DNA from 2 places in the Oribacterium sp. oral taxon 078 str. F0263 genome. Region 1 is predicted to be linked to the other one. Evidence: predicted binding sites of a transcription regulator. Region 1 holds the regulator's gene; the other holds the start of a gene.
The links. Region 1 encodes Rex, which represses fermentation and respiration genes when NADH is low (regulators of the CRP and FNR family bind a similar motif). Its sites were predicted from a motif close to ATTGTTAANTANTTAACAAT; they were not measured.
Positions count from the first base shown of each region.

Region 2: pckA (phosphoenolpyruvate carboxykinase (ATP)) is a predicted target of Rex. The motif match lies at 8,945-8,964, and genes of this name have one in related genera.

Region 1 is NZ_KI273084.1:79,789-91,213, forward strand. Features, by position in the region: gene alr (alanine racemase) at 1-1,123, opposite strand, end outside; gene HMPREF1986_RS01430 (NAD(P)H-hydrate dehydratase) at 1,267-2,178, opposite strand; gene acpS (holo-ACP synthase) at 2,194-2,553, opposite strand; gene HMPREF1986_RS01440 (redox-sensing transcriptional repressor Rex) at 2,550-3,185, opposite strand; gene HMPREF1986_RS01445 (adenylosuccinate synthase) at 3,746-5,032, opposite strand; gene HMPREF1986_RS01450 (hypothetical protein) at 5,073-5,261, opposite strand; gene purB (adenylosuccinate lyase) at 5,362-6,798, opposite strand; gene dapB (4-hydroxy-tetrahydrodipicolinate reductase) at 6,830-7,594, opposite strand; gene dapA (4-hydroxy-tetrahydrodipicolinate synthase) at 7,603-8,508, opposite strand; gene typA (translational GTPase TypA) at 8,590-10,428, opposite strand; gene HMPREF1986_RS01475 (IMPACT family protein) at 10,504-11,118, opposite strand; gene HMPREF1986_RS01480 (transglycosylase domain-containing protein) at 11,122-11,425, opposite strand, start outside.
Region 2 is NZ_KI273087.1:22,067-33,491, reverse strand. Features, by position in the region: gene HMPREF1986_RS02185 (electron transport complex protein RnfA) at 1-374, shown strand, start outside; gene HMPREF1986_RS02180 (RnfABCDGE type electron transport complex subunit B) at 388-1,278, shown strand; gene HMPREF1986_RS02175 (AtpZ/AtpI family protein) at 1,542-1,811, shown strand; gene HMPREF1986_RS02170 (ATP synthase subunit I) at 1,816-2,250, shown strand; gene HMPREF1986_RS02165 (F0F1 ATP synthase subunit A) at 2,254-3,015, shown strand; gene atpE (ATP synthase F0 subunit C) at 3,094-3,375, shown strand; gene atpF (F0F1 ATP synthase subunit B) at 3,462-3,965, shown strand; gene atpH (ATP synthase F1 subunit delta) at 3,962-4,501, shown strand; gene atpA (F0F1 ATP synthase subunit alpha) at 4,516-6,057, shown strand; gene atpG (ATP synthase F1 subunit gamma) at 6,070-6,954, shown strand; gene atpD (F0F1 ATP synthase subunit beta) at 6,981-8,375, shown strand; gene atpC (ATP synthase F1 subunit epsilon) at 8,388-8,795, shown strand; gene pckA (phosphoenolpyruvate carboxykinase (ATP)) at 9,113-10,723, shown strand; gene HMPREF1986_RS02120 (LCP family glycopolymer transferase) at 10,827-11,425, shown strand, end outside.

The sequences.
Region 1 (11,425 bases):
GTCTCGGCACCCTCTTCCCAAGACCGCAGAGGACTTCATAGGGGAAAGCGCCGAGCCTCTCCCAGTCATAAAGACCGATCTCCTCCTCTCCGTCCCTCCCGAGCAGAGTGACTCTGTCTCCGCGCCGCACGCCAAGCCCCGTCACATCCGCCATAAACTGATCCATGCATATCCGGCCGAGGATCGGGCAGCGCCGCCCCCGGATCAAAACCTCCGCCCGATTGGAGAGAAGCCTAGGCAGGCCGTCCCCATAGCCCAGCGGAATGACCGCAAGCTCCGTCTCCCGCTCTGTCGTGAAGGTCCTCCCATAGGATATGGGGGAGGAAGCCGGAAGTCTGCGGACAGCGGAGACCTTCGCGAACCAGGAGAGCGCCGCTTTTAAGGGGAGGCGTGCGCTCTCTGCCGCGCGGGAGGGATAGATGCCGTAGAGAGCGATGCCGTCCCTCACCATATCAAAGTCCGTCCCGATCGATGCGATGATGCCGGCGGAGTTTGCGCAGTGCCGGATCGGGATCGACAGCCCTCTCTCCGAGAGCTTCTCACAAAAGCGCCGGAAGCGTTCCCGCTGTAAAAAGGAGAATTCCTTATCCGCCTCATCCGCCGTCGAAAAATGGGTGAAGATCCCCTCGACCTTCAGATTCGGAAGTGCGGCGATCGAGAGCGCAAGCTCCGCGGAGCCCTCCTCTTCCGAGGCTATACCGATCCGCCCCATCCCCGTATCCACGGCGAGGTGCAGTAAGGCCGTGCACCCCGCCTCTCCGGCCGCTTTCGAAAGAGCCTTCGCCTGAGAGAGGAGGAAGACCGCCGGCCGGATCCTCCTCTCAAGGAGTATGGGATAGGCGCGGTCCGAGACCGCGCCGAGGACGAGAATCGGCTTTTGGAATCCGTGGGCGCGGAGGAGCGCCCCCTCCTCCGGCGTCGCAACTGCGTAAAAATCCGAAAGATCATCGATCGCGGAAGCCACGGCGGGGGCTCCGTGCCCGTAGGCATCCGCCTTCAAAACCGCGCAGAAACGGCAGTCCTTTGGCAGAAGCTTCCTCGCGTTCCTCACATTTTCCCGGATGATATCGAGATCCACCAGCGCATAGCTTCTGTCGTAGATCTCTTCATAATCCCTTTCCATTAAAAAATCCCCTCTTCCCGTCTTCCGATCTCTTCCTCCCGCGCTTTCGCCCCCGCGCCGGAAAAGGAAAAGCCATGCTTTTTCATACCGGCTTTCGGCGGCTGCCTCCGATAAAAATCCGAAGGCAGGATTCCCGGCATCTATCAGCGGGGAGGCGCGTTTACCGCCTCTAACGCAAGACCGAGCATATCTGCAGTATCTCCCGCGAGAACGCCGTGCTGTCCGAAGCGCTCCGCTGCGAGTCTCCCCGCAGTCACATGCGCCGAGATCCCGAGAGCTGCCGCGCGGTACAAAAGCGCCGCGCTGCTCTCCCCGCTCCCCTTCTCCGCCCGGAGGATCTCAAAGATCCCGGCGATGCAGCCGCACAGCACATCCCCGCTCCCCGCCTTTGAGAGCGCGGGAGATGCCGTCCTGTTCTGGAAGTAGCGCTCCGCCCCCCTCGAAAAGAGGAGGCTGTGGGAGCCCTTTACGATGAGGAGGAGATCATGCCTCCTGGCAAAGACCCTCCCGACTCGCATCGGATCCTTCAAGATCTCCTCCAGCTCCCGTCCCGTCAGCCTGGCGAGCTCTCCCGGATGCGGGGTGAGCAGTACCGGGGAGCTCGGCGCAGTGCGGTAGAGATACTTCCTCGCCTGCGGGTCCTCCGAGACGATATTCAGCGCATCCGCGTCCATGATGAGCGGGATACGGATCTGACGGAGCGCCTCCTCCACGAGGGCTCTGGCCTCCTCGCTCTGAGAGAGCCCCGGCCCCATGACGCAGAGATCCGCCCAGCGAAACTCCTGCTCCAAAAGCGCCTCGAGCTCCTCCTGCTCCCGGTAGAGGGAGAGCACCGCCTCGGGGATCAGAAGCTGGAGAGGAATACGGTTCTCCTCCGATGTGACGATTCTCACAAGTCCCGTCCCGCTCCGATAGGCCGCCCGCGCACAGAGCGCGGCCGCGCCGCACATCCCGGGAGAACCCGCCAGGATGAGGAGCTTCCCGTAGCTCCCCTTGTGGGAGTTCAGAAGTCTGGCCGGAACGCTCCCGAAGCTCTTTATCGTATCCTCCAGCATGCCTCCTCCTTCCTTTCAGCCCTCCAGAAGAGCCTGCGCCATGACAAGCTCTCTCGTATCGGAGATAGAGACAAGGATTCTCCTTCCGCCAAGCCTCTCATAGAGCGCCCTCGCTCTGCCGTACAGAACGACATAGGGCTTTCCGGCGGGGTCACGGAGCACCTCGACCTCCGGGAGTGAGAAGGCGGAAAGTCCCGTCCCAAAGGCCTTGGAAAGCGCCTCCTTCACGCAGAAATCCCCCGCGAGAACCGCGCTTCTCCCCGCCGCATGGGAGAGCTCCCGCTCTGTGAAGATCCTATTGAGCCCTGTCCGGCGTCTCAGAAGGCGCTCCATCCTCCCGATCTCCAAAAGATCACAGCCAATCCCCAAAATCATGATTCCGAGAGCTCCCTCATCCGATAGGAGAGCCGCATCAGGGACTCGGAGAGGTGGACGTTTTCGACGACCACCTGCTCCGGAAGCTCCAGATCCACGGGGGCGAAGTTCCAGATCCCCTTGATGCCCAGAGAGACCAGCCTCTCCGCAACAGACAGGGCGGCATCCTTCGGAATGCAGAGGGCGGCGAGCCTCGGCTCTGACTCCTCGATCGCCCGCTCCAGCTCCTCCATCGGAAGCACCTTGAGCCCTGCCACCTCCGTTCCGATGAGCTCCGGCTTTACATCAAAGACGGCCCGCAGGAGAAAGCCCCTCTTTTGGAAATTGCTGTAGTTTGCGAGAGCCTGTCCCAGATGCCCCGCTCCCACGAGGATCATGCTGTGCTCCTCGTCCAGACTCAGAATCCTTGCGATCTCGTCATGGAGCTTTTGAATCCGGTATCCGTAGCCCTGCTGCCCGAAGCCACCGAAGTTATTTAAGTCCTGCCGGATCTGCGAGGCCGTGAGCTTCATCCTCTTTGAGAGCTCATTCGAGGAGATCCGCTCCAGTCCCTGCTCCATCAGCTCCTCCAGGTAGCGGTAGTACCTGGGGAGGCGCTGGATAACTGCCTGTGAAATCTCTTTCTTTGCCATGATCCCCCCAAACGAAGATGATTCGCCGTCCGGCAAATCACCGCCAATATAAACTTCGTTTCCGCGGGCCTTGTCCGGGCCCGGGCTTTTCCGCTGCCTTTGCGTTTCGATCCGCCGTTTGCCCGCCTGGCGCGGAACTCTCTCGATCCGAGTCTGACTGATGATAGCCTCCGGGCTCGGGCTCCGGCTTCGGTCAGGAGTGTTTCGATCCGCCGTTTGCCCGTCTAACGCGGGGCTCTCTCGATCCGAGTCTGCCTGGTGACAGTCTTCTGCGATCGGGCTCCGGCTTCGGTCAGGAGTATTTCGATCCGCCGTTTGCCCGTCTAACGCAGGACGCTCTCACTCCGGCTGCCGCGGCCAGCGGCGCGTAAGCGATTTACAGAACCAAATCGCTAAGCGCCGGGGCGGCAGACGGCCTGCTTTTCGACGGCCAAAGCGGCAGATCGGCGGCAATATCCGGCGGAGCTCCGATTCTCTCGGCTTCAGCCAGCTGTCAGACTTCTACGCTTTTTCTTCGCTTCTTCGAAGCGAAGGACTCGGCTTCAGCCGATCTCCCACGCTTATAGTCTCGGTGTTCTTTTCAGGATTTCATGGCGGCCGGGGCCGTTCGAGACCATCGTGATCGGAACTCCGATTTCCTTTTCGATAAAGTCGACATAGGCTCTGCAGGCCTCCGGGAGCGCGTCATAGCTTTGGATCCCGCGGATATCGGAGCCCCAGCCAGGGAGCACGGTGTAGACCGGCTTCGCTCTCCCGAGCTTTGCGCTCACAGGAAAGTCCTTCGTTTGGCTTCCGTCAATCTCATAGGCGGTGCAGACCTTGATCTCCGGGAGATAGCCGAGCGGGTCGAGCACGGTCAGGGCGGCCTCTGTGGCTCCCTGGAGCTCACAGCCATAGCGGGAGGCCACAGCGTCATACCATCCCACCCTTCTCGGGCGGCCCGTCGTCGCGCCGTACTCCCCCTTGTCCCCTCCTCTTTTCCGAAGCTCCTCCGCCTCCTCGCCGAAAAGCTCCGAGACAAATTCACCGGCTCCCACAGCGGAAGAATAGGCCTTCGTCACCGCGATGATGTCCCGGATCTCATAGGGCGGGATGCCGGCTCCCACAGCGCCGTAGGCGGCGAGGGTGGAGCTCGAAGTCACCATCGGATAGATGCCGTGGTCCGGGTCCTTCATCGTCCCGAGCTGTCCCTCCAGAAGAACCGTCTTTCCCTCTCTCAGTGCCTTCCGCAAAAAGCGGGAGCAGTCCGAAAGATAGGGGCGGATCAGCTCTCTCTCCTTCCGAAGCTCTATGAGAAGCTCTTCACGGTCGAGGAGAGGCTTCCCGTAGAGAGTTTTAAGAAGCGAATTCTTGATCTCGACCAGCTTTGCGATCCGCTCCTCGAGGATCTCTTCGCTGAAAAGCTCATTGGTCTGAATCCCGATCTTCGCAAACTTATCGGAAAAGAAGGGGGCGATGCCGGATCTCGTGGAGCCATAGCTCTTCCCGCCGAGCCTCTCCTCCTCATAGCTGTCCAGAAGCTTATGGCAGGGCAGCACGACCTGTGCCCGGTCCGAAACCAGAAGCTTCGGCTTCGGGACTCCCGCCTCCTCTAAGGCGGCGAGCTCCTCGATCAGCTTCGGAATATCCAGCGCGACGCCGTTTCCGAGCACGGATGTGGTATGCTCATAAAAAACGCCGCTCGGAAGGAGATGCAGGGAAAATCTCCCGTAATGATTGATGATGGTGTGTCCGGCATTGGCTCCCCCCTGAAAGCGGACGACGATGTCCGAGCTCTCGGCGAGCATATCCGTAATCTTTCCCTTCCCCTCGTCTCCCCAGTTGGCGCCCACTATCGCTCGTACCATATTTCTCCCCTTTCTTTCCGCCCCGCAAACATCCCGCTCCTCATTTTTCCTTTACAAGCCCCGTGAACCAAAGAAAGATATAGATCAGGGACGGAATCACAATGAGGCAGAAAAGGACGCCGAGAATGCGCTCCTTCGCCGCCCCCGTAAAGGCAAAATACAAAAGGAGAAACAGGAGGACGGCAAAAAGAAGCAGGGCCAGTATGGCGAGAATCCGTCTCCAGTTCATACTCCTCTCCCTTCGTTTATCGTTTCCCTGTCCTCCTTGGCCGCCGTCTGAAGCATTCTGCCGTCCGGCGGAAAAGGCTTTCCCCTCCGACCGCCGAATTTCAAAGCTTGATCTCCGCCTTCATCCCCAGGGACTCTTTGTTTTCCTCGAGGAGCGGCCGGACAAAGTCCCTCAGGAATTCCTCCACCTGCTCGGGGGCGCGGCCGATATAACGCTCCGGCCGCAAAGACTTTTTCAGCTCCGACAGACTCAGGCGGAAGGCGGGGTCTGCCGCGATCCTTTCCAGGAGGTCATTTTCTCTTCCCTCCTCCTTCACCGCCCTCCCCGCCTGCATCGAGAGAAGCCGGATCTTTTCGTGGAGCTCCTGCCGGTCTCCCCCCGCCTTTACCGCATCCATCAGGATATTCTCCGTCGCGAGGAAGGGAAGCTCCGACAGGATGTGCTTCTCGATGACCTTCGGATAGACGATGATGCCGTCCACCACATTCATGAGGAGCTCCAGGACCGCATCCGCCGCGAGAAAGCCCTCCGGGAGGGAGAGCCTTCGGTTTGCGGAGTCATCCAGGGTCCGCTCAAAGCACTGCGTGGAGGCCACCAGCATCGGATTCATAAGGTTGCTCATGAGAAAATCGGAGAGGGATGCGATCCGCTCCGATCTCATGGGATTTCTCTTATAGGCCATGGCGCTGGAGCCGATCTGCTGCTTTTCGAAGGGCTCCTCCAGCTCCTTCAGCTGCTGAAGCAGACGGATATCGTTCGTCATCTTGTGCGCAGACTGGCCGATAGAGGAAAGGACAGAGAGAACGCGGAAGTCGAGCTTTCGGGAATAGGTCTGACCGGAGACCGGATAGCAGGAGGAAAATCCCATCTTTTCCGCGATCTTTTGGTCCAAAGCCCGGCAGCTCTCCTGTGAGCCCCCGAAGAGCTCGAGGAAGGAGGCCTGGGTTCCGGTGGTTCCCTTCGAGCCGAGAAGTCGGATTCCGGAGAGCACGTAATCCAGATCCCGAAAATCCTGGAGGAAGTCCTGAAGCCAAAGACTCGCCCTCTTCCCGACTGTCGTCGGCTGCGCCGGCTGAAGATGCGTAAAAGCGAGAGTTGCGAGGCCGCGGTATCTCTCCGAAAAATCCGCCAGCAGCTTCATGACATTCAGAAGCTTCCCCCGGAGCAGGGTGAGCGCCTCTCTCATGATAATGAGATCCGTGTTGTCCCCCACATAGCAGGAGGTCGCCCCGAGGTGAAGGATTCCCCTCGCGGCGGGGCACTGAAGGCCATAGGCATAGACATGACTCATGACATCATGCCGGACCTCCCTCTCCCGCCTCTCCGCGTCCTCATAATTGATGTCATCCCGGTGTGCGCGGAGCTCTGCGATCTGCTCCTCCGTGATCGGAAGGCCGAGCTCCTTCTCCGCCTCCGCCAGCGCGATCCAAAGACGCCTCCAGCTCCGGAATTTGTGCTCCGGAGAGAAAAGATACTGCATCCTCTCCGAGGCATAGCGCCCCGTGAGCGGAGTCTGATAGCTGCTTCGCGTAAGCATCCTGCCCCCTCTCCTTCCTGCGGGCTCCCGATCAGGAAGCAAACAAAACATCCCTCATGCTGTAGAGCCCCGGCTCCCTTCCCGCGATCCAAAGGGCCGCGCTGAGCGCTCCCTTTGCGAAAATCCCCCGGGAATAGGCTGTATGACTCAGCGTGAGGATCTCATCCTCTCCGGCAAAGATGAGCTCATGGACCCCGGGAATGCTCCCTCCCCTGAGGGAGCTGATGCCGATCTCCTGCTTCGGGCGGGGCGTGCGGCGCTTCGTTCTGTCGAAGACCCTCTCAAGCCTCTCTCCGATCGCCTCATCTACCGCGTCCGCGAGCATGAGGGCTGTGCCGGAGGGCGCATCCTTCTTCCTCCGATGATGCTCCTCCAAAATCTCAATGTCAAAGCCCCTCTCGTAGAGCTTTGCCGCGGAGAGCTTTACAAGCTCTGTCAGAAGATTGATGCCGAGGGACATATTGGCGCTTCGGAGGATCGGAATCCGGCGGGAGGCCTCCTCGAGCAAAGAAAGCTCCTCCTCCGAGAGCCCGGTCGTACAAAAGACCAGGGGCTTTCCCCTTTCACAGGCGTAGCGCAGGAGTCCCCCGGCCGCCTCCGGGACCGAAAAATCGACAATGACATCGAAGTCCTCCCTGATCTCGGAGAGCTCCCTGTAGAGCGGAAAGGGACGGGATATCCCCTCCTCCCCGGCCCGGCGGTCCACGCCGGCGACGATCCCTGTTTCCCCGCCGGACAGGGCGGAAATCTTCTCCCCCATCACGCCGCAGGCCCCGTGCAGCAGTATTCTGAGCATATCCCCTCCTATCCTCTCCCTGAGCCTTCCGGAAGGAGACCGTAGCGCTCCATCTCCGCGCGGAGCTTCTCCCGATTTTCCTCCGTGATCTCCGTGAGCGGAAGGCGCAGCGGCCCCACTTCCTTTCCCAAAAGATTCATCGCCGCCTTCACAGGGATGGGGTTTACCTCCATGAAAAGCGCGCGGATCAGGGCGAGCGCACGGAGCTGTTCCCTTCTGGCGCCCTCGACATCTCCCTTAAACCAGCTCTCACAGAGCCCGTGCATTTCCCTCGGTGCGATGTTTGAGAGCACGGAGATCACTCCGGATCCCCCGATCGAGAGGAGCGGCAGGACAATTCCATCCTCTCCGGAATAGAGGAGGAAGTCCCGATCCACAAGGCTCATGAGGCGGGAGCTCATCGCAAGGTCTCCGCCCGCATCCTTTACGCCCACGATATTTTCAAAGTCCCGGTAGAGCCTCGCCATCGTCTCCGGCTGTATCGTAACACCGGTCCGGGAGGGCACATTATAGAGGATGCAGGGAATGGAGACCGACTCCGCGACCGCCTTATAGTGCTCATAGAGTCCTCCCTGCGTCGCCTTATTGTAGTAGGGTGTCACAAGGAGAAGTCCGTCCGCGCCGGCCTCCTCCGCCTCTTTCGAGAGCTTCACCGCAGTCTCCGTGCTGTTGGAGCCCGTGCCTGCAATCACGGGGATCCGATGCGCTGTGACCCGGACGCTGTGGCGGATCACATCCATATGTTCCGCCTCGGAGAGCGTCGCGGCCTCTCCCGTCGTCCCGCAGGAAATGATGGCGTCCGTTCCTCCCGCGATCTGTTCCTCCAGAATCTCCGTGAGCTTCTCATAATTCACGGAGCCGTCTTCATGCATCGGCGTGATCAACGCCACGCCTGCGCCCCTGAATATCGCCATATCGTCCTCCTGTCTGTCCCTCGTCCTCCCTCTTTCCCGGAAGACAAGGCTCAAACTGCAAAAGCGGCATCCTTCGCTCCTCTAGCCCTGCTTCCGGGAGAAGCCCGCCCTCTTTCGAAGCACCGGGTCGAGAATCTTTTTTCGAATTCTCAGATTCTCCGGCGTCACCTCGAGAAGCTCATCCGTGTCGATGAAGTCAATGCACTGCTCCAGGGACATGATCTTCTTCGGCACCAGCTTCAGAGCCTCGTCCGAGCTCGAGGTACGGGTGTTTGTGAGATGCTTTGTCTTACACACATTGACCTCGATGTCCTCTGCCTTCGGACTCTGCCCGATGACCATGCCGCCGTAGACCTTCTCTCCCGGTCCGATGAAGAGTGTCCCCCTCGCCTGAGCCTGAAAGAGACCATAGGTCACGGCTTCTCCCTTCTCGAAGGCGATGAGAGAGCCCTGGCGCCGGTAGCTGAGCTCTCCCCGGTACTCGCTGTAGCCGTCAAACTCCGTGTTCAGAATCCCGTTTCCCTTCGTATCCGTCATGAATTCGCCCCGGTAGCCGATGAGGCCGCGGGAGGGAATCTCAAATTCCAGCCTGGTATAGCCGGTGGAGAGCGGACTCATCCCGTTCAGGACTCCCTTCCGCTGCGTCAGCTTCTGGATGACGGAGCCCGTGCACTCGTCCGGAACATCGATGTAGGCGATCTCCATCGGCTCCAGCCTGCGGCCGGCCTCATCCGTCTTGTAGATGACCTCCGCCTTCGAGACCGCAAACTCAAAGCCCTCTCTCCGCATCGTCTCCACGAGGACGGAGAGATGCAGCTCCCCCCTCCCGGAGACCTTGAGGCAGTCCGTACTTTCGGTCTCCTCCACGCGGAGGGAGACGTCGGTGTTGAGCTCCCGGAAGAGGCGCTCTCTGATGTGGCGGGAGGTCACATATTTCCCCTCCGTACCGGCCAGGGGAGAGTCATTTACCATAAAGTCCATGGAGATCGTGGGCTCCGAAATCTTCTGGAAGGGGAGCGCCGTCGGATTTTCCTCCGTGCAGATCGTATCTCCCACATGGAGGTCCTCGATGCCGGAGACCGCGACGATGGAGCCAAAGCCCGCCTCCTGCACATCCACCCTCTTCAGCCCGTCAAACTCATAGAGCTTTGTGATGCGGACCTTCTTTCTCTTTGCGCTGTCATGATGATTCAGAACCAGCGCCTCCTGATTCACGCGGACCGAGCCGTTCTCCACCTTCCCGATCCCGATCCTCCCCACGAACTCATTGTAGTCGATCGTGGAGATCAGCATCTGTGTCGGCGCATCCGGATCCCCCTCCGGTGCCGGGATGAAGCTCAGGATCGTTTCAAAGAGCGGCTTCATGTCGAGATCCGGATCCTCCAGCTTCCTCTTCGCGTATCCCGCCTTCGAGGACGCAAAGAGGAAGGGGCAGTCCAGCTGCTCGTCCGACGCGTTCAGATCCATCATGAGCTCCAGCACCTCATCCACGACCTCGAGCGGGCGGGCCTGGGGCTTATCGATCTTATTGATGACGACAAGCACGGGGAGCCGGAGATCCAGCGCCCTTTGCAGAACGAAGCGGGTCTGCGGCATCGGGCCCTCAAAGGCGTCCACCAGGAGGATCGCGCCGTTTACCATCTTCAGGATCCGCTCCACCTCTCCGCCGAAATCCGCATGGCCGGGAGTGTCCACGATATTGATCTTGACCCCCTCATAGCTGACTGCCGTATTCTTTGAGAGAATGGTGATCCCCCTCTCCCGCTCGATCGGGTTGGAATCCATGACGCGGACCCCCACATCCTGGTTCTCCCGGAACGCGCCGGACTGCTTCAAAAGCTCATCCACCAGCGTCGTCTTCCCGTGGTCGACGTGAGCAATGATGGCAACATTACGGATATCTTCTCTCTTCTCTGACATTTTCCTCTCTTTTCCTCTCCCCTGCCTCGCCGGAAATATAAGGGCTGAAACACCGCATTTTCCGACCCCATAAGCTTATGGATTATACCACCGGGTTTTTTCAATTGCAAGGGAGAGCGAAGCGCCGGAGAGATCCCGGAGCCTGTCGGAAAAGAGCGGAAGCCTCTCCTCTGGAACGAGCCAGCTCAGCACTATTCCCTCTCCGTATTCCGCGCTCTCTTCCCGAATCTCCATCGACTCCGCGAGAAAGCGGAGCTTTCCGAGAAGGGAATAGGGGAGCTCCGTCCGGACCCGGAAGCCCTCGACTCCCTCCACGATGACGGCCCCGCTCAAAGCGGCCTTCGCGGCCTCCGTGTAGGCCCGGACCAGCCCTCCGGTTCCGAGCAGTGTCCCGCCGAAATAGCGGCTCACCACCAAAAGACTGTCTGTGAGCTCGGCCCCGCAGAGGACCTTCAGGATCGGGAGACCGGCCGTCTGCGAGGGCTCTCCGTCATCAGACTGCCTCTGCTCCTCCCCCTTCTCCCCCAGGATATAGGCATAGCAGTGATGACGCGCCTCGTAATAACGCTTCCTCTGCTCCATGATCCTCTCCTGCGCGTCCTCCCGGCAGGATATCGGAAAAACCGCGCCGAGAAAGCGGGATTTCTTCTCCTCGTAGCTCCCGCTCCCCGCCTCCTTCACATAATTCATGACTCATCCCTTTTTCTTTGTCGGCCCCTTATCGCTGATCTCCGCCTCCTCCGCGCTCTTTTTCTTCTTCGTATCCGATCCGCCGGAGGACTTTTTCTTCGAACCGGAGTCTCCATCGGAGGACTTCTTCTTCGAAGCGGAGTCCCCATCGGAGGATTTCTTCTTCGAGTCCGAATCCCCATCGGAGGACTTCTTCTTCGAATCGGAATCCCCGTCGGAGGACTTCTTCTTCGAATCCGAATCCCCGTCGGAGGATTTCTTCTTCGAATCCGAATCCCCGTCGGAGGACTTCTTCGACTCGGAATCT
Region 2 (11,425 bases), on a different contig from region 1:
AGTTTCTGAACACGATCGTCTTCATCCTCGTGATCGCGGCTTTGGTCCAGTTTGTGGAGATGTTCCTGAAGAAAAATATCCCCTCTCTCTATGAGTCGCTCGGCGTCTACCTTCCGCTCATCACGACAAACTGCGCGGTGCTCGGCGTTGCGCTGAACAATGTGACCTATGGCTACAATTTCATCGAGTGCCTGGTCTATGGGATCGGGATCTCCGTCGGCTTCGCTCTGGCCCTTCTTCTTATGGCCGGGATCCGTGAAAATATCATCGCGGACAATGACAGGATTCCCCATGCCTTTCAGGGCTCCCCGATCGTGCTCATCACCGCGAGCCTCATGGCGATCGCCTTTTTCGGCTTCAGCGGTATGATTTAAGGAGGGAAGGATTATGGAAAATATCACGACATTTGTCCTGGTAGCCGCTCTCCTCGTGGGCGCGACCGGGCTCATCCTCGGTCTCTTTCTGGGAGTGGCTTCGGAGAAGTTCAAGGTCGAGGTCGATGAGAGGGAGGCTCTGGTGAGAGCGGCGCTCCCCGGAAATAACTGCGGAGCCTGCGGCTTTCCGGGCTGCGACGGCTGCGCGAAGGCCATCGCGAAGGGGGAGGCCCCGGTCACGCAGTGCCCGGTGGGAGGCGCCCCCACAGCTAAGAAGATCGCCGAAATTATGGGGACAGAGGCGGGGGATCTCGATAAGGTGAAGCAGGTGGCCTTCGTCCACTGCCAGGGCTCCTGTGATAAGGCGAAGCAGAGCTATCATTACAGCGGCATCGCGGACTGCTCGGATCTCGCCGTCGTTCCGAACGGCTCGGAGAAGGAATGTCCCTACTCCTGCGCGGGCTACGGCTCCTGCGTGAAGGTCTGCCAGTTCGATGCGATCCATGTGATAAACGGCGTCGCCGTCGTCGATAAGGAGAAGTGCACCGCCTGCGGTGCCTGCATCAAGGCCTGTCCGAAGAAGCTCATCGCCTTTGTGCCCTATAAGAAGAAGCGTCTCGTCGCCTGCAAAAATCTCCTGAAGGGAAAGGATGTGCGGACTTCCTGTTCCATCGGCTGCATCGCCTGCGGGCTCTGCGAGAAAAACTGTCCCTTTGACGCGATTCACGTCACGGATAATCTCGCAGTTATGAATGAAAAGTGCACCGACTGCGGAATCTGCGCTCAGAAATGCCCGACGGGGGCGATCACCGGGAAGCGGCCCGTAAAGCCAAAGCCCGCGGCGGCAGCTCCGCCGCCTCCCCAAAAGGATGCGCTCAAGGCAGCGGAGGGGGGAGCACAATAAGCTTTGGACCTTTCGCGGCTGTCCTTGAAAACCGGCAGGGGCGCCGGGGAATGATTTATCGTAAAATGCAATAAGTAAAAAGCCGGGGAAACAGTCGTTTTCCCGGCTTTTTACGACAAATTGCCCGATTCCAAACCTTGATTTATCCCCTTCGCTGCGGTAGAATTTGAGTTTGTAGCGGCATTTTGGAAGTCTGTGAAATCTGAGTTTTTTCGGCATCTTTAACAGCGAAAGCCGGACGGCGCCGCGGGAGGAGCTTCAGTATGCGCAAATGGTCAAATATTTATCGGAATATCTCCATCCTTACGCAGCTGGGTCTTTCTCTCGCGATGCCGCTTCTTTTATGCCTTTTTCTGTGTCAGCAGCTGAGCCTTCGCTTCTCTCTCGGAGAGTGGGTCTATATCCCGGGGTTTTTCTTCGGGCTCGGCGGCTCCTTTATGACGGCGTGGAAGCTCTTTCGCTCGATCATGAAGCGGGAGGAAGAGGAGAAAAAGAAGCGGGAGACAGCGGCATTCAATCAGCATCGGGGATAGAGAGATGAAGGTACAAAAGACGGTAAAGGAGGAGAGCGGGAGAGTGGCGCGGGGCAGTATCCTCATGATGCTTTTGATGCTCGCCGTCTTTTTTCTTCTTCACCGCTGCTTTCCGGAGAGGATCCCCTTTGACTATCGGGTACCGCTCAGCGCAGCACTCGGCACGGCAGTTTCCGTCCTGAATTTCTTTATGATGGGGATGACGGTCCAGAGCATCGTGAATACGGAAAAGGAGGAGGACGCCTATCAGAAGATGCGTCTTTCCTACCGAAACCGGAATCTCATGCAGCTTCTTTGGATCATCCTGGCGCTGGTCGCCCCGCCGTTTCAGCCGGTGGCGGCGATCCTGCCCCTCCTTTTTCCGGGGACGCTGATCCGGCTCCGGGGGATTTTTTCGGGGAGAAAGAGGACGGAAGAGACAGAGGGAGGTGAGAAGTAATTTATGAACTTTGATATCTCGGGTGCGAAAATTTTCTTCCGCATCCCGACGGGCATCCCCGTTCTCGGGGATATCCTGATCACAGAGACCATCCTGGTCTCCTGGCTCGTCATGGCGATCATCACCGGGCTTTGCATATTCCTGACGAGAAATCTCAAGGTGGAAAAGATCGGAAAGCGCCAGGCGGTGGCGGAGCTTCTCGTGGAGACCGCGACGAATCTGGTGCGAAGCAATACGGGGGGGAAGCGCTTTGACCGCATGATTCCCTTTGTCGCGGCTCTCTTTTCCACAAGCGTCGTCTCGAATCTGATCAGCTTAACCGGCCTCAGAAGTCCCACGGCGGATCTCTCCGTGGAGGCGGCCTGGGCCGTCGTCGTTTTCATCATGATTACGGCGAACAAGATCAAGGCGGGCGGTGTCCTCGGCTACCTGAAGGGCTTTACGACGCCGATCTTTGTGATGACCCCGTTCAATGTTCTCTCCGAGATCGCGACGCCCATCAGCATGGCCTGCCGTCATTTCGGGAATATCCTTTCGGGAGTTGTCATCAACGGCCTCATCTACGCGGCTCTCGCCCTGGCTTCCTCCGCGATTCTTCACCTGATCCCCGGCGCGGCGGGGCAGCTTCTCTCCCAGATTCCGATTCTGGATGTAGGGCTTCCGGCGATCCTTTCGTTCTACTTCGACTGGTTCTCCGGCATCATGCAGGCCTTTATCTTCACCATGCTCACGATCATGTATATCGCGAACGCGGCGGAGGGCTAGGAAGGACAGGGGAGTTATACTTACTACAGAAACGTCCATGCCGGAAGCACCGGCAGACAGCTTTAGGAGGAAAATAAAATGACAGATTTTCAGTTTCTTGCGAGAGGAATTGCACTTGGCGGCTGTGGAATCGGAGCGGGATGCGCATTGATCGCCGGTATCGGACCCGGTATCGGAGAAGGAAATGCCGTCGCGAAGGCACTGGAGGCGATCGGACGGCAGCCGGAGTGCAAGGGCGATGTCACGAGCACGATGCTGCTCGGCTGCGCAATCGCGGAGACCACCGGTATCTACGGCTTTGTCACCGGACTTCTTCTGATCTTCGTTGCGCCGGGAATGTTCATGAACTTCCTGAAATAAACGTCCGTCCCAATGCTCGTGCAGGCAGGCCTGTCCGGCATTTGCCCGCTTGGCGGAGACTTATACACTTATTTCGGAGGCAGTAAATGGAAACTCAGCAATTAGTAACCATTGTACCCTGGACCTTCATCGCGACGATTCTGAATCTTTTTCTTCAGCTCTATCTCATCAAGCGCTTTTTGTTCAAGCCGGTGCAGGAGGTGATCAGAAAGCGGCAGGAGAAGGCGGATCAGGATATCCGGGCCGCGGAAAAAGCCCGTGAGGAGGCGGAAGGCGTCCGCTCGGAGTACGAGAAGAATATGGCGAATGCGAGAGCGGAGGCGTCCTCCATCATTGACAGGGCGAAAAAGGACGCGGAATCCCGCTCCGAGCAGCTGCTTCGCGCGGCGGAGGAGCAGGCAAAGAATCTGAAGACGAAGGCGGACCAGGATATCCGGCAGGAGCGGAGAAAGGCGCTGAATGAGCTGAAGGGCGAGATCGGCGGCATCGCGATGGACATCGCCGGAAAGGTCGTGGAGAAGGAGATCGATGAAAAGGATCACCGAAGCCTGATCGAAGACTTCCTGAAAAACGTGGAGGAGGCCTCATGAAAAACGCGGCGGAGCTCTACGGCAAAAGCCTCTACGAGCTCTCCCGCGAGGAGGGGCTGGATCAGAGGATACTCTCGGAGATGCGGACGGTGGGGAAGCTTTTTTCGGAGAATCCGGACTATATCCGTCTTCTCTCTGAGCCCTCTTTGCCGAAGCTGGAGAGGCTTTCCCTTCTGGACAAGGCCTTTCGCGGCAGCATTGAGCCCTATTTTCTGAATTTCCTGAAGCTCCTCGTGGAGAGGGGCCTTCTGAGCTCCTACAGCGGCGCGGAGAGAACATTCAAAAACGCCTACAACCGGGATCACGGGATACTGGAGGCGACGGTTTTCAGCGCCGTGGCGCTCACGGAGGAGGAGAGGAGAGAGCTCCTCTCCCGCCTGAGAGAGCGAAGCGGGAAAGAGGTGGAGCTTACGGAGAAGCTGGATTCTTCCCTTCTCGGAGGACTTCTCGTCGAGATCGACGGAAAGAGACTGGACGGCACGGTATCGGGCCGGCTCTCCGCGATCCGAAAGAAGCTTGATGAATACGTATTGTAAAGGATGGGCATAGAATGGAATTAAAGCCAGAAAAGATTTCGGAGGTCATCCGAAGTCAGATCAAATATTATGAGAATGCCATCATCCAGAATGAGACCGGAACGGTCCTGACCGTCGGAGACGGGATCGCGAGGGTCAGCGGCCTGACGAACTGCATGTCGGGGGAGCTTCTGGAGTTTCAGGACGGCACTTATGGTATGGCGCAGAACCTGGAGGAGACCAGCGTGTCCGCAGTGCTTTTCGGCTCGGACGTCGGGATCCAGGAGGGACAGACCGCAAAGCGCACCGGAAGAGTGGTCTCGGTGCCCGTGGGAGAGGCCATGATCGGCCGCGTCGTCAATGCGATCGGACAGCCGATCGATGGGGCGGGCCCGATCGAGAGCAGTGAGTTCCGCGCGGTGGAGAGTCCCGCCCCCGGCATCATCAAGCGGCAGCCTGTCAAGGAGCCGCTCCAGACCGGCATCAAGGCCATTGACTCCATGATTCCGATCGGAAGAGGGCAGAGAGAGCTGATCATCGGGGACCGCCAGACCGGAAAGACGACGATCGCGATCGACACCATCATAAATCAGAAGGGGAAGGACGTCCTCTGCATCTACGTGGCCATCGGTCAGAAGAGATCGACCGTGACCGCTCTCGTGAACGAGCTGAAGGAGGCGGGGGCGATGGATTATTCCATCGTCGTCGCGGCGACGGCCTCCGAGCCGAGCCCGCTCCAGTACATCGCCCCCTACTCGGGCTGCGCGATGGGGGAGTACTTCATGAATCAGGGGAAGCATGTCCTGATTATCTACGATGATCTCTCGAAGCACGCGGTCGCCTACCGCGCGATCTCGCTTCTGATCCGGAGACCGCCCGGGAGAGAGGCCTATCCCGGAGATGTCTTCTATCTGCACTCCAGACTGCTGGAGAGAGCGGCGAAGCTTTCCGAGGAGATGGGGGGAGGAAGCCTCACGGCTCTTCCGATCATCGAGACACAGGCGGGCGATGTCTCCGCCTATATTCCGACCAATGTCATTTCCATCACGGACGGACAGATCTTTCTGGAGACCGAGCTCTTCCACAGCGGCATCATGCCGGCCGTAAATCCCGGCATCTCCGTCTCCCGTGTGGGAGGAAATGCGCAGATCAAGGCGATGAAAAAGGTCGCGGGCACCCTGAAGCTCGTTTACTCCCAGTACCGGGAGCTCCAGAGCTTCGCACAGTTTGGCTCCGACCTCGACGCGGACACCAAGGCGCGTCTTGCGCAGGGAGAGCGGATCGTGGAGGTGCTGAAGCAGGGCAAGTCCTCTCCGGTTTCGGTGGAGAAGCAGGTCGCGATCCTCTATGCCGTGGTAAAGGATGTTCTGAGCTCTGTCGAGGTCAGAGATATCCATGAATATGAAGAGGAGCTCTTCTCCTACCTCGATTCGGATGCCGACGGGCTCTATGCCATGGAGGAGATCCGAAAGAGCGGAAAGCTCGAGGAGGAGAGCGAGAAGAGACTCAAGGCCGCTCTTCTCCGTTTCACGGAGGACTTTACGGCGAGAAAGGCCGCTGAGCGGGACGCGAAGTAAGGGGGGACAGAGATGGCTGCTGCGAATATGAAGTCAGTCAAACTCCGGATCAAAAGCATACAGAATACGATGCAGATCACGAAGGCGATGGAGCTTGTGGCCTCCTCGAAGCTCAGAAAAGCAAAGGAGAGGGCGGACAGAAGCAAGCCCTATTTCCGGATTCTCCGCCAGACGCTTTGCAATATTGCGCTTGGAAACTATGATTTCACCTCCCCCTACACCAGGGAAAACGGAGAGGACAGCTACTGCTATATCGTCATCGCGGGAGACCGCGGCATGGCGGGCGGCTATAATGCGAATCTCTTCCGTTTTCTGGAGGAGGAAAGCGCGGGAAAGCGCTTCTCTGTGCTTCCGCTCGGAAAGAAGAGCCTGGAGTATGCGAGACAGAGGAGTTTTCCGATCGTGACGGAGCAATATGATCTGGTCTCTGCCTTAAGGGTATCCGACTGCTATGCCATCGCGAAGCTTCTCTGTGAGCGCTACCGCGAGAAAAGCTTCGGACATATCGCGCTGATCTATACGGAATTTCTGTCCATGATGAGTCAAAAAACCGGCTCCACCAGTCTTCTTCCGCTCTCGGACTTCCGGGAGGATGCCTGCGTGATCTGCGGGAGGGAGGGGAAGGAGGAGAAGATTGCTCAGAATCTGATTCTCTATGAGCCGAGCGCCGAGGAGGTCTTCAACGCGATTGTTCCGGAGTATCTCTCCGGGCTCCTCTACAGCGCGATCGCGAGCTCTGAGGCGAGTGAGCTGGCTGCGAGGAGAAGCGCGATGGAGGCGGCGACGGACAATGCCGGAGAAATGATTGATAAACTGAGTCTCTATTACAACCGCGCGCGTCAGGCGTCGATCACCCAGGAGATCACGGAGATCGTCGCGGGCGCCGAGGGACAGTGATAGGGCGGGAACAAGGAGAGCGATACATGAGTGAGCAGCATATAGGCAAGGTAATACAGATTATGGGCGCTGTGCTCGATATCCGCTTCGAGGAAGGGCAGCTGCCGTCGCTTCTCAACGCGATTGAGATCAGCCACGACGGCGGGAAGCTCATCGCTGAGGTCGCTCAGCAGATCGGGGACGATGTGGTGCGCTGTATTGCCATGAGTTCTACCGATGGCCTCGTGCGGGGCATGGAGGCGAGGGACTGCGGCGGACCCATCACCGTGCCGGTCGGGGATGCCTGCCTCGGGAGAATTTTCAATCTCCTGGGAGAGCCGGTCGATGAGAAGCCGGCGCCAAAGACGGAGGAGCGCTGGGCGATCCACCGTCCGGCTCCTTCCTTTGAGGACCAGACTCCGGCGACGGAGATTCTGGAGACCGGAATCAAGGTCGTGGACCTGATCTGCCCCTACGCAAAGGGGGGAAAGATCGGCCTCTTCGGGGGAGCGGGAGTCGGAAAGACCGTTCTCATCATGGAGCTGATCCACAATGTCGCCACGGCGCACGGCGGCATCTCCGTCTTTACGGGAGTCGGAGAGCGCACCCGTGAGGGAAATGATCTCTACGGAGAGATGAAGGAGAGCGGCGTCCTGGATAAGACCGCTCTGGTCTACGGGCAGATGAACGAGCCGCCCGGGGCCAGAATGAGGGTCGGCCTCTCCGGCCTGACCATGGCGGAGTATTTCCGCGATGAGAGAAATCAGGATGTGCTTCTTTTCATCGACAATATTTTCCGATTCACGCAGGCGGGCTCCGAGGTTTCCGCCCTGCTCGGGCGTATGCCGTCCGCGGTGGGATATCAGCCCACCCTCGCAACGGATATGGGAGCTTTGCAGGAGAGGATCACCTCGACGAAGAAGGGCTCCATCACCTCGGTTCAGGCGGTCTATGTCCCGGCGGACGATCTGACGGACCCGGCCCCGGCGACGACCTTCACCCATCTCGATGCGACCACCGTTCTCTCCCGGGATATCGCCAGCAAGGGAATCTACCCGGCTGTGGATCCGCTGGATTCCACGAGCCGCATCCTGACGCCGGAGGTCGTGGGACAGGAGCACTATGAGATCGCAAGAGCGGTACAGCAGGTCCTGCAGCGCTATAAGGAGCTCCAGGACATCATCGCGATCATGGGTATGGACGAACTGTCCGAGGAGGACAAGATCACCGTTTACCGAGCGAGAAAGATCCAGAATTTCCTCTCCCAGAGCTTCTCTGTCGCGGAACAGTTTACGGGACTTCCCGGGAAATATGTCCCCCTGAAGGAGACGCTCCGCGGCTTTAAGATGATTCTCGGCGGTGAATGCGACTCCCTGCCGGAGAGCGCGTTTCTCCTCGTGGGAGGGATCGACGAGGTCTTCGAGAAGGCAAAGAAGCAGTAGGAGGAGAGCAGGATGGCGAGCTTCCATTTGGAGATCGTCTCGATCGACGGTCTGAAATTCGAGGATGAGGTGGAGCGGGTAACGCTTCGCTCCATCGCAGGAGATGTGGCGATCCTCGCGGGACATACGAATTACTGCACAGCGGTCGGCATGGGGACGGCGAAGCTGATCCTCCCGGACGGGACGGAGAGACATGGCGCCTGTATCGGCGGCATGCTGTCCGTGATGGACAAACGCTGCCATCTTCTCCCGTCCACCTGGGAGTGGAGCGATGAAATCGACGTGGAAAGAGCGAAGGAGGCAAAGCGGAAGGCGGAGGAAAAGCTCCGGGAGGAGCGGCTCTCCGAGGAGGCCAGACTGAGGGCGCAGGCGAAGCTCTACCGCGCTCTGATCCGCCTCCAGACCGCCGGGGCGAAATAGACGATGCTTAAAATACGGACTGCGGCGGGAGGACCCGGCGCAGTCCTTTTTCGCGGGAACAGCCCCTTTCAGGCGGATCCATGCGAAAAAGATCACCCGCAGGGGCGCATTATTGGATGGGAAAAAGAGAAAAGCCGCGGGGATCATGATTTGTGAATTTTCTGACAATTTTCAAATTCGCTGATGACAATCCGGACTTTCTATGTATAATAGTAGAGAAAAAAATGTTTTTTTTCAAAGACAGTTGGCAGCAGGCGCGCTCTCCCGCGCTCTGGCGGGGCGGAGCACAGCGGATCAGGGAAAAGAGGTTAGGGAAAATGGCAAAGATTGATCTTGGAAGCTATGGCATAAAGGATACGACGGAGATTGTCTATAATCCCTCCTACGAAATGCTCTTTAAGGAGGAGACGAAGGAGGGACTCGAGGGCTTTGAGAAGGGGCAGCTGAGTGAGCTCGGGGCGGTGAATGTCATGACCGGCATCTACACGGGGCGCTCCCCCAAGGATAAGTTTATCGTGATGGACGAGAACTCAAAGGACACGGTCTGGTGGACCAGCGAGGGCTATCCAAACGACAACCATCCGGCGACGGAGGAGGCCTGGAGGAGTGCGAAGGCTCTTGCGCAGAGGGAGCTTTCCGGAAAGAGACTCTTCGTCGTGGACGCCTTCTGCGGTGCCAGCAAGGAGACCCGGATGGCGGTCCGCTTCATCATGGAGGTCGCCTGGCAGGCTCACTTCGTGACGAATATGTTCATCAATCCGACGGAGGAGGAGCTTAAGAATTTTAAGCCGGACTTCGTCGTCTACAATGCCTCTAAGGCGAAGCTTGAAAATTATCGGGAGCTCGGCCTGAACTCTGAGACTGCAGTCCTTTTCAATATCTCGAGCCGGGAGCAGATCATCATCAATACCTGGTACGGCGGAGAAATGAAGAAGGGCATCTTCTCCATGATGAACTACTACCTGCCTCTGAAGGGCGTCGCATCCATGCACTGCTCCGCGAACACGGACCTGGACGGAAAGCACACTGCGATCTTCTTCGGTCTCTCCGGGACGGGAAAGACGACGCTCTCCACAGATCCGAAGCGTCTTTTGATCGGAGATGACGAGCACGGCTGGGACGACAAGGGCATCTTCAACTTCGAGGGCGGTTGCTACGCGAAGGTCATAAATCTCGACAAGGAGTCCGAGCCGGATATCTACCGTGCGATCCGCAGAAATGCGCTCCTCGAGAATGTCACGCTGGATAAAGAGGGCAGGATCGACTTTGCGGACAAGTCCGTGACGGAGAACACCCGGGTTTCCTATCCGATCGAGCACATCGAGAAGATCGTCCGGCCGGTCTCCATGGCTCCGGCCGCGGAGAATGTGATCTTTCTCTCCGCGGATGCCTTCGGCGTGCTGCCGCCGGTCTCCATCCTGACCCCGGAGCAGACGCAGTATTATTTCCTCTCCGGATTTACCGCGAAGCTCGCCGGCACAGAGCGCGGCATCACGGAGCCGACCCCGACCTTCTCCGCCTGCTTCGGTCAGGCCTTTTTGGAGCTTCCCCCGACGAAATACGCGGAGGAGCTTGTGAAGAGGATGAAAAAGAGCGGCGCGAAGGCTTATCTTGTGAACACCGGCTGGAACGGCTCCGGAAAGAGGATTTCCATCCGGGATACCAGGGGAATCATCGATGCGATTCTGAACGGGGAGGTCCTGAAGGCAGAGACGAAGAGGATTCCCTACTTCGATTTTGAGGTTCCGACGGCCCTTCCGGGGGTGGATTCCGGGATTCTGGATCCGAGAGATACCTACCGGGATGCCTCCGAGTGGGAGAAAAAGGCGCTCGACCTCGCGGGGAGATTTGTGAAAAACTTCAGAAAATACGAGAGCAGCGAGGCCGGAAGGGCACTGCTTTCCGCCGGGCCGAAGGAGACGCGCTAGAATCCGATCCTTCGGAAAATAAAAATATTTCCGCCGTCCCGCCTCCCGCCTCTTTCTTTGGAAAGCGGGCGGGGGCGGCAGGCCTTTTTGAGGAAGCTTGGGGATGAAAAGAGAAGAGAGCGAGGAGCGGAGACGCCGAACGGCGCCCTCCGCGAGGCATGAGGAGAGGGAAAAGCTGCGCATGGAGGAGCCGGAGCGCGGGAGAGATTTTTCGGAGGATCCCCCGCGTCGACCCTATTCCTCTCATGCCCGCCCTGCTGCGCCGGGGAGGGGGAGAGGGAAGAGGAGGGGGAGAGTGTTAAAGCCGCTTCTCCTCCTGTTTCTCTGTCTCCTTCTCTCCTATCTCGCCTGGAGCTTTCTCTCCCCCTACTTCGGAAAGCGCTACTGGACACTCGCGGTTTTCGGTGTGGATTCCCGGGATGGGAAGCTGGAAGCGGGGGCGCTTTCGGATGTCATCATGGTGGCGAGCCTCGACAGGAGGAGCGGGCGGATAGAGCTCGTCTCTGTTTTCCGGGATACCTACGCGAAGATCGGGGAGAAGGAATACCATAAGCTCAACGAGGCCTTCTTCAAGGGAGGACACAAGCAGGCGCTGGAGGCTCTGGAAAAAAATCTGGATCTCTCGATCGACGACTATGTGAGCTTCAACTGGGCCGCAGTGGCAAAGGCGATCAATGCGCTCGGCGGGGTGGATCTCGAGAT